One region of the Streptomyces sp. NPDC048521 genome, then DNA from elsewhere that is predicted to be linked to it. Evidence: riboswitches for the same ligand, from Rfam matches in the RefSeq annotation. Region 1 holds a riboswitch; the other holds the start of a gene.
What was found. Region 1 has a riboswitch for thiamine pyrophosphate ahead of thiO (glycine oxidase ThiO). Riboswitches for the same ligand answer to the same signal wherever they lie in the genome.
Positions count from the first base shown of each region.

Region 1 (4,656 bases):
GCCACCCCGACAGCCTCCCACTCACACGGCCACCAAACCCACCGAACTTACGAAAAGATCAGTAGTCGGCCGTGGCGTCCTTCAGTGGGCGGCTCGGGTCGGCCAGCGCCTCGGGATCCATCAGCCGGCCCCCCTCGATCAGCCGCCGGCCCTGCGCCAGGTCGCGTGGGCGGCCCACGGCCAGCAGGGCCACCAGCCGGTCCTCGCGCAGCCAGCACACCGTCCAGGACGGGCCCGCGGGGTCGCCGCGCCACACCAGGCGGTCGGCCCCGGCGTGGTGGCCGGCGTACTGGACGAAGCGGCCGAACTGCTCCGACCAGAAATACGGCACCGGGTCGTAGACCGCCCGGGTCTCGCCGAGGATGTTCGCGGCGACCGTGCGCGGGCCCTGGAGGGCGTTGTCCCAGTGGTGGACGAGCAGCCGTTCGCCGTAGCGGGCCGAGGGGAAGGAGGCGCAGTCGCCGACGGCGTACACGTCCTCGGCGCTGGTGCGCAGCTGGGCGTCGGCGAGGACCTCGGCGTGCGCGCCCAGCTCGATGCCGGAGCCGGTCAGCCAGCCGGTGGCGGGGCGGGCGCCGATGCCGACGACGACGGCGCCCGCGGGCAGCCGCGTGCCGTCGGCGAGCACCACCGCGCCGGGCTCGACGTGCTCCACGCGCGCGTCCGTGCGCAGTTCGGCGCCGCTGTCGGCGTACCAGGCGGCCATGGGCGCGGCCACCTCGGCGGGCAGGGCGCCCGCGAGCGGCCGGTCGGCGGCCTCGACGACGGTGACGGCGCAGCCCGCCTCCCGGGCCGCGGTGGCGAACTCGGCGCCGATCCAGCCGGCGCCGACGACCACGATGTCGTGCTGCCGGGCGAGCACGGGCCGCAGCCGTTCGGCGTCGTCCAGGGTGCGCAGCAGGTGCACGCCGGGCACGCCCTCGGTGCCGGGCAGGGTGATCGGTTCGGCGCCGGTGGCGAGGACCAGGACGTCGTACGGCACCGGACCCGCCTCGGTGTCCAGCTCGTGGTCGGCGGGGCGCAGGCCCAGCACCTCGCAGCCGAGCCGCAGCTCGACGCCGAGCGACTCGAAGTCCACGTCGAACGCGGAGTCCTCGGCCTTGCCGAGCAGCACGGCCTTCGACAGCGGCGGCCGGTCGTAGGGCTGGTGCGGCTCGGCGCCGATGACGGTCACGGCGCCCTTGAAGCCCTGTTCCCGGAGGGCGACCGCGGTCTGCACCCCGGCCATGCCCGCGCCCACGACGACCACGCGCCGCCCCGGTGACGGGCTCTGTTCCGCTGTGTGCTCGCTCACCCGATCACCATAGACAACTGATCGATCGTCAGTCAGCGGGCGTGCTCGGTGACCTCTTCCACAACGCTCGTGCCGGAGCCCGGCCACGACTCCCACTCCCAGGTCTCCTCCAGCCGCACCCGCCCGTCGGGCAGCGTCACGACCGTGGACACGCAGTGCCCGGAGGCGGTCGTCCCGTCGGTCTTCAGCTGCACGTACCGGAAGTCCAGCCGGTCACCCTCCCGGGTGCCGACGAGGTGGCCGCGCACGACGTCGCCGCCCGCGTAGTCGGCCCAGATCTCGCCGTCTTCCTCGTGGTAGGTGAACCGGGTGCGGGTGCCCACCTGACCTGGGGCTTGGTCGGCGACGGGGGCGAGGATCAGTCCGTCGAGCGAGCGGGCCATGGACGGAGGCTCCCTTACGAGTGACGAGCGCTGCGAGCTAGGGTGGCCACCGTACAAGCACTCGCGGGAGCCCGGACGCACCGGGCTGAGAGGGAGGCTGGCGGCCTCCGACCGTACGAACCTGATCCGGGTCATGCCGGCGAAGGGAGGGGCTGGACGCCCATGTCGTCACGTACGTCCGACGTCCTCGTCATCGGGGGCGGAATCATCGGCCTGGTCACGGCCTGGCGCGCGGCGCAGCGCGGGCTCGCCACGGCCGTGGTGGACCCCGAGCCCGGCGGCGGGGCCGCGCGGGTGGCGGCCGGGATGCTGGCCGCGGTCACCGAACTGCACTACGGCGAGGAGACGCTGCTCGCCCTGAACCTGGAATCGGCCCGCCGCTATCCGGACTTCGCGGCCGAGCTGGCCGAGCTGACCGGCCACGACCTCGGCTACCGCCGCTGCGGCACCCTCGCGGTGGCGCTCGACGCCGACGACCGCGCCGACCTGCGGGAACTGCACGCCCTCCAGCAGCGCTCGGGCCTGGCGTCGGAGTGGCTGTCGGGGCGGGAGTGCCGGCGCCTGGAGCCGATGCTGGCGCCCGGGGTGCGCGGTGGACTGCGGGTCGACGGCGACCACCAGATCGACCCGCGGCGGCTGGCCGCGGCCCTGGTGACGGCGTGCGAGCGCGCCGGAGTGGTGTTCCACCGCGCGTGGGCCGAACGCCTCGATGTCGTACGGGACCGGGCCGCCGGCGTCACCACGGCGGACGGCATCGAGCTGCGCGCGGAGCAGGTCGTGCTGGCCGCCGGGAGCATGAGCGGGCGGCTCGCGGGCGTGCCGGACGCGCTGCTGCCGCCGGTACGGCCGGTGAAGGGGCAGGTGCTGCGGCTGACCGTGCCCCGCAGGTTCGCGCCGTTCCTGAGCCGGACCGTGCGGGCCGTGGTCCGCGGCAGCCACGTCTATCTGGTGCCCCGTGAGAACGGGGAACTGGTCGTCGGCGCGACCAGCGAGGAACTGGGCTGGGACACGACGGTCACGGCGGGCGGCGTGTACGAGCTGCTGCGCGACGCGCACGAGCTGGTGCCGGGGATCACCGAGCTGCCGCTCACCGAGACCCGGGCCGGGCTGCGGCCCGGCTCCCCCGACAACGCGCCGCTGCTCGGCCCGTCCGGCCTGGAGGGGCTGCTGCTGGCCACCGGGCACTACCGCAACGGGGTGCTGCTCACCCCGGTCACCGGGGACGTGCTGGCGCACGCGCTGGTCACCGGTGAACTCCCCGAGGAAGCCCGCCCGTTCACTCCGCAGCGCTTCGGTGCCGTACCGCCCGAGCAGTCCGCACGCCTCCTGGAGCAGCCCGCATGACCATGTCCGTCACCATCTCCGTCAACGGGGAGCGCCGGGAGATCGCCCCGGGCACCGCTCTCGACTCCCTGGTCCGGACCCTCACCGCGGCGCCCTCCGGGGTGGCCGCCGCCGTCAACGAGACCGTCGTCCCGCGCACGCGGTGGGCGACCACCGCGCTCGCCGAGGGCGACCGCGTCGAAGTCCTCACCGCCGTCCAAGGAGGCTGACCCATGGCCGACGATCCCTTCGTCCTCGGCGGTGTGCCCTTCGGCTCCCGGCTGATCATGGGTACGGGCGGTGCGCCCAGCCTGGAGGTGCTGGAGCGGGCGCTGACCGCCTCCGGCACGGAGCTGACCACGGTCGCGATGCGGCGGGTGGACCCCTCCGTGCACGGCTCGGTGCTGTCGGTGCTGGAGAAGCTGGGCATCCGGGTACTGCCGAACACGGCGGGCTGTTTCACCGCCGGGGAGGCCGTGCTGACCGCCCGGCTGGCCCGGGAGGCCCTCGGCACGGACCTGATCAAGCTGGAGGTCATCGCCGACGAGCGGACGCTGCTGCCGGATCCGGTGGAGCTGCTGGAGGCGGCGGAGACGCTGGTCGACGACGGCTTCACGGTGCTGCCGTACACCAACGACGATCCGGTGCTCGCGCGGAAGCTGGAGGACGTCGGCTGTGCGGCGGTGATGCCGCTGGGTTCGCCGATCGGGTCCGGGCTCGGGATCCGCAACCCGCACAACTTCCAGCTGATCGTGGAGCACGCGCGCGTGCCGGTGATCCTGGACGCGGGCGCCGGTACGGCGTCCGACGTGGCGCTGGCGATGGAGCTGGGGTGCGCGGGGGTGATGCTGGCCTCCGCGGTGACCCGGGCACAGGAGCCGGAGACGATGGCCACGGCGATGAAGCACGCCGTGGAGGCGGGCCGGCTGGCCCGGCTGGCGGGGCGGATCCCGCGCCGCCACTTCGCCGAGGCGTCCTCCCCCACCGAGGGGCGCGCGCACCTGGACCCCGAGCGCCCCGCCTTCTAGTCGCGCGACAGTCACAGCTGTGCTGCATTCCGCCCCCCGCGACGGCGCAGGGGCGGGGGTGTCGGTCGTCCCTCGTAGACTCCCCTGCGTGGATACGACCCTTCAGGACCCCCTCGTCGGGCAGGTGCTCGACGGCCGGTATCGCGTCGACGCGCGGATCGCGGCGGGTGGGATGGCCACGGTCTACCGGGCCCTGGACACCCGCCTGGACCGCGTCCTCGCGTTGAAGGTGATGCACCCGACGCTCGCGGTCGACGGGTCCTTCGTCGAGCGGTTCATCCGGGAGGCGAAGTCCGTCGCCCGGCTCGACCACCCCAACGTGGTGCAGGTCTTCGACCAGGGCACCGACGGGTCGTACGTGTACCTGGCGATGGAGTACGTCGCCGGGTGCACCCTACGGGACGTGCTGCGCGAGCGGGGCGCGGTGCAGCCGCGGGCCGCGCTGGACATCCTCGAACCGGTGCTGGCCGCGCTCGGCGCCGCGCACCGGGCCGGGTTCGTGCACCGTGACATGAAGCCCGAGAACGTCCTGATAGGGGACGACGGGCGGGTCAAGGTCGCCGACTTCGGGCTCGTGCGGTCGGTGGACACCGTGACCAGCACGACGGGTGCCGTGCTCGGGACCGTG
Region 1 is NZ_JBICWR010000035.1:31-4,686, forward strand. It holds gene ACGFRF_RS40505 (NAD(P)/FAD-dependent oxidoreductase) at 59-1,294, opposite strand; gene ACGFRF_RS40510 (hypothetical protein) at 1,327-1,677, opposite strand; TPP riboswitch at 1,731-1,842, shown strand; gene thiO (glycine oxidase ThiO) at 1,840-3,021, shown strand; gene thiS (sulfur carrier protein ThiS) at 3,018-3,230, shown strand; gene ACGFRF_RS40525 (thiazole synthase) at 3,234-4,028, shown strand; gene pknB (Stk1 family PASTA domain-containing Ser/Thr kinase) at 4,117-4,656, shown strand, end outside.

Region 2 (4,656 bases), on a different contig from region 1:
GGCCGTGCCCAGTTCACCGCTTGCGGCGGCGGCCCCGGCCGGCGCGGGCTGGAGGCCGCTGTTCCGCGGTGGGTGCAGGGGCGGCCGGTCCGGACCGGTCGGCCGACACCACCAGCGCGGCGAGCGCGGTGGTGACCGGGACCGAGGCGACCAGGCCGATCGATCCCACCAGCGTGCGCACGATCTCCTCGGCCACCAGTTCACTGTTGGCCACGGTCCCCACGCTGCTCTGCGCGATCGAGAACAGCAGCAGCAACGGCAGCGCGGCACCGGCGTAGGCGAGGACGAGCGTGTTGACGACGGACGCGATGTGGTCGCGGCCGATGCGAATGCCCGCCCGGTACAGCCCGCGCCAGCCCATCGACGGATTGGCCTCGTGCAACTCCCAGACGGCCGACGTCTGCGTCACCGTCACGTCGTCCAGCACACCGAGCGAACCGATGATGACACCAGCCAGCAGTAGACCGCTCATGTCGATCGACGGATACAGGCCATGGATCAGACCGGTGTTGTCGTCCGTGTTTCCGGTGAGGGCGGCCCAGTCGATGAATTCCGAGCCGAGGACGCCGATCAGCAGGAGGGAGACCAGCGTGCCGAGCACCGCGACCGATGTACGGGCCGACAGCCCGTGGCACACGTACAGCGCGATGAGCATGATCGCGCTCGACCCGACGACGGCCACCAGCAGTGGATTCGATCCCTGGAGGATCGCGGGCAGGATGAACAGCGTGAGCACCAGGAAGCTCACGGCCAGCGCGACCAGCGCCATGACCCCGCGCAGCCGGCCCACCACGACGACGGCGAGCGCGAAGATCCCGGCGAGCAGTGCCATGGGGAACTTCCGGTTCACGTCGGTCACCGAGTACTGCAGGTCCTTGGGTGCCGCGGGCTCATAGGCGACGACGAGCTTCTCGCCCTCGTGCAACTGCCGTGACTGGTCCGGCTGCACGATCTCGGTGAAGGTACGGCCCTTGTCCTTGCCGGTGTCGACCCGGATGGTCGCCTTCTTGCAGGTGCCGCCCGCTTCTCGCACCGCCGAACTGCCCTCGGCGGTGGAGGTGTCGCCGGTCGGGGTTCCGCCGGAGGCGTTCACCGACTTGCAGCTGACCTCGACGACCCTGGTGACCGTGGCCTGCTGAGTCTGCCGGTCGAAGCCGACGCCGGTCGGCTTGTGCGAAGGGGCTCCGCCAGGCCAGAGCACGACCAGACCGACCAGGACCGCCGCGGTGAACGGGACCAGGATCGCCGCGATGACCTTGCGCAGGTGCTGGGAGACGGGCGCGGCGGGTCCGTGGCTGTGACTGTGCCCGTGCGCGTGGCCCGGTCCGTGTCCGTCGCCCCCGCCGGAGCCGTGGCCGTGGCCGTGCCCGGCGCCGGGCACGCGGCCGTCATGGGCGGGTTCAGCCACCGGTCCGCCGCCCGGTCCTGAGGCGTCTCGGCGGCGCGGCTCGGGCGGCTGGTACGGGTACTGCTCCATCCTGGTCACCGCCCGATCATCGCAAGAAGGGCAGAGGCCCACTGTTCACCGCGCCACAAATGACGCTAGCGTGGAGGCACCTTTGCACACGCGGGAGCTCGGAGCACCGGGCTGAGAGGGCGCTGACCTCCGTATACGCGATGTTTCACGTGGAACGAGCCATGTTCCACAGGGAACGTCGACAGACGGAAGCCGCTGCGTCGACCGCCGAACCTGTTACCGGGTAATGCCGGCGTAGGGAGTAGGTCTCATGACCAACAAGGACGCACGCACGCCTGCCTCCGTCCAGGACGACACGTCCCAGGAGGCCGGGAAGTCCATCGGCTGGCACAAGGCGTATGTCGAGGGCTCGCGCCCCGACCTGCGCGTGCCGGTCCGTCAGGTGCACCTCACCAACGGGCAGTCGGTCACGCTGTACGACACGTCGGGCCCGTACACCGATCCACTCGTCGATACGGATGTCCGCAGGGGTCTGCCCCCGCTGCGGGAGAACTGGATCATCGCCCGCGGCGACACCGAGGAGTACGCGGGCCGTCCCGTCCGTCCCGAGGACGACGGGATCAAGCACACCGCGCCGCGCGGCGGCCTGCGGAACCTGGACGCGGTCTTCCCCGGGCGCCCGCGCCAGCCGAGGCGGGGCCGCGGCGGCGCGGCGGTGACGCAGCTCGCGTACGCGCGTCGGGGCGAGATCACGCCGGAGATGGAGTACGTGGCCATCCGGGAGAACGTGTCACCCGAAGTGGTCCGTGAGGAGATCGCGGCGGGCCGGGCGGTGTTGCCGGCCAACGTCAACCACCCGGAGATCGAGCCGATGATCATCGGTAAGCGGTTCCTGGTGAAGGTGAACGCCAACATCGGCAACTCCGCGGTGACGTCCTCCATCGAGGAGGAGGTCGAGAAGATGACCTGGGCGACCCGGTGGGGCGCCGACACGGTCATGGACCTCTCCACCGGCCGCAACATCCACACCACCCGCGAGTGGGTGCTGCGCAACTCCCCCGTGCCCATCGGCACGGTGCCCCTCTACCAGGCGCTGGAGAAGGTCGACGGCAGGGCCGAGGAACTGACCTGGGAGATCTACAAGGACACCGTCATCGAGCAGGCCGAGCAGGGCGTGGACTACATGACCGTCCACGCCGGTGTGCGTCTGGCCTACGTACCGCTGACGGCCAACCGCAAGACCGGCATCGTCTCGCGTGGCGGCTCGATCATGGCCGCGTGGTGCCTGGCACACCACAAGGAATCGTTCCTGTACGAGAACTTCGAGGAGCTGTGCGAGATCCTCGCCGCCTACGACGTCACGTACTCGCTGGGCGACGGCCTGCGGCCGGGCTCGATCGCGGACGCCAACGACGAGGCGCAGTTCGCGGAGTTGCGCACCCTCGGGGAACTCAACCGGATCGCCAAGCGTTTCGACGTACAGACCATGATCGAGGGTCCGGGACACGTCCCGATGCACAAGATCAAGGAGAACATCGACCTTCAGCAGGAGATCTGCGATGAAGCTCCGTTCTATACGCTCGGCCCGCTGACCACCGACGTCGCACCGGCGTACGACCACATCACCTCCGGCATCGGCGCGGCGATGATCGCCTGGTGGGGTACGGCGATGCTCTGCTACGTCACGCCCAAGGAGCACCTGGGTCTGCCGAACCGGGACGACGTCAAGACCGGCGTCATCACCTACAAGATCGCCGCGCACGCGGCCGACCTCGCCAAGGGCCACCCGGGCGCCCAGGAGTGGGACGACGCGCTGTCCGACGCCCGCTTCGAGTTCCGGTGGGAGGACCAGTTCAACCTCGCTCTGGACCCGGACACGGCACGGGAGTTCCACGACGAGACCCTTCCGGCGGAGCCTGCCAAGACGGCCCACTTCTGCTCCATGTGCGGGCCGAAGTTCTGCAGCATGAAGATCTCGCAGGACATCCGCCGCGAACACGGTGGCAGCCGGACCGAGATCGAGGAGGGCATGGCCCAGAAGTCCAAGGAGTTCGCGGCAGCGGGCAACCGGGTGTATCTGCCGATCGCCGACTGAGAGGCGACGAGGGGGGCAGGCCGGGAGGCCTGTCCCCCTCGGGACCGGAGGCCGGTAACGGAAGGAGCACGATGGCGTCCGTGCACCGGCAAGATCCATAGGGTCTGCCGTGTGGGTGGGATCGATGTGGCCAACGGAGTGGTCGGCGCCGTCATCGGCATGCTGTTCGCGGTGCTGTTCCAGCAGCCTTTACAGGATGCGTGGTTCCGCCTGCGCAGGCGATCGGCCAGTGCTCTGCGCAGCTTGGGCCGCCGGGAGGAGTCCGGGCCGGCCTGGCGCACGTTCTCGCTGGGCCCTCTGCACACATCTGCGCTGATCGTGGAGGGTGACGGTGAGACCCCGATCCCGCCGGAGAAGGTCTTCGTACACGTACTCGACGACGAAGTGCGGTTGCCGACGGACATGGAGCCCTGGCGGGAGGAGATAGCACTCGAGAGCGAACAGCTGCGCGCCGAGGGACGCACGCCCTTGTGGAACGGACCGCGCTATGCGGTGGAGTCGTTCGACATCTCCCGCTCCGCGCTCGACGAGACCCCGGAGGTGCACCTGCGGCTGCGGCCGACCGACTACTACACCTTCCTGGCGGCCCAGCAACTCGACCGCCGGTTGCCGGACGGTACGACCCCCCGGTCGCGCTACCTTGATCCCGAACAGCCCCTGACGGCCCCGGCGTTCCTGCAGTGCAGCTTCGCCGTCAACATCGCCGTGGTCACCGCCGACGACATGCTCGTGGTGAGCCGTCGCAGCGAGCGGGTGCGGATGGCGCCCGGTGTGTGGAACTCCTCGGTGAACGAGGGGCTGTCCCGGCACATCGACTCGTCGGGCAGGAGCGCACCGGACCTCCATGCGGTGTGCCGCCGGGGCATGCGGGAAGAACTGGCCCTGGAGCCTCACGAATACACCCTCGAGCTCCTGGCCTTCGTCCTGGACGTCGACAAACGCCACTGGAGCGGCCACTACTTCGCCAGGCTCAAGGAACTGCGCAGTACGGACCTCCAGGCGAGGATGAGCAGGGGCGTGGCGGACCGCTGGGAGCACCAGACGATCGACTACGTGCCCTTCCGCCCCTCGGCGGTGGTCAAATACCTGCTGCGGGACGACCGCGTCCACCGCTGGGCGCCGCTGGCACCGGCCTTGTTCCATC
Region 2 is NZ_JBICWR010000005.1:413,357-418,012, forward strand. It holds gene ACGFRF_RS15525 (YibE/F family protein) at 14-1,477, opposite strand; TPP riboswitch at 1,558-1,735, shown strand; gene thiC (phosphomethylpyrimidine synthase ThiC) at 1,728-3,512, shown strand; gene ACGFRF_RS15535 (hypothetical protein) at 3,624-4,656, shown strand, end outside.
Region 2: linked by a shared signal. The riboswitch ahead of thiC (phosphomethylpyrimidine synthase ThiC) and the one ahead of thiO (glycine oxidase ThiO) in region 1 are both predicted to bind thiamine pyrophosphate.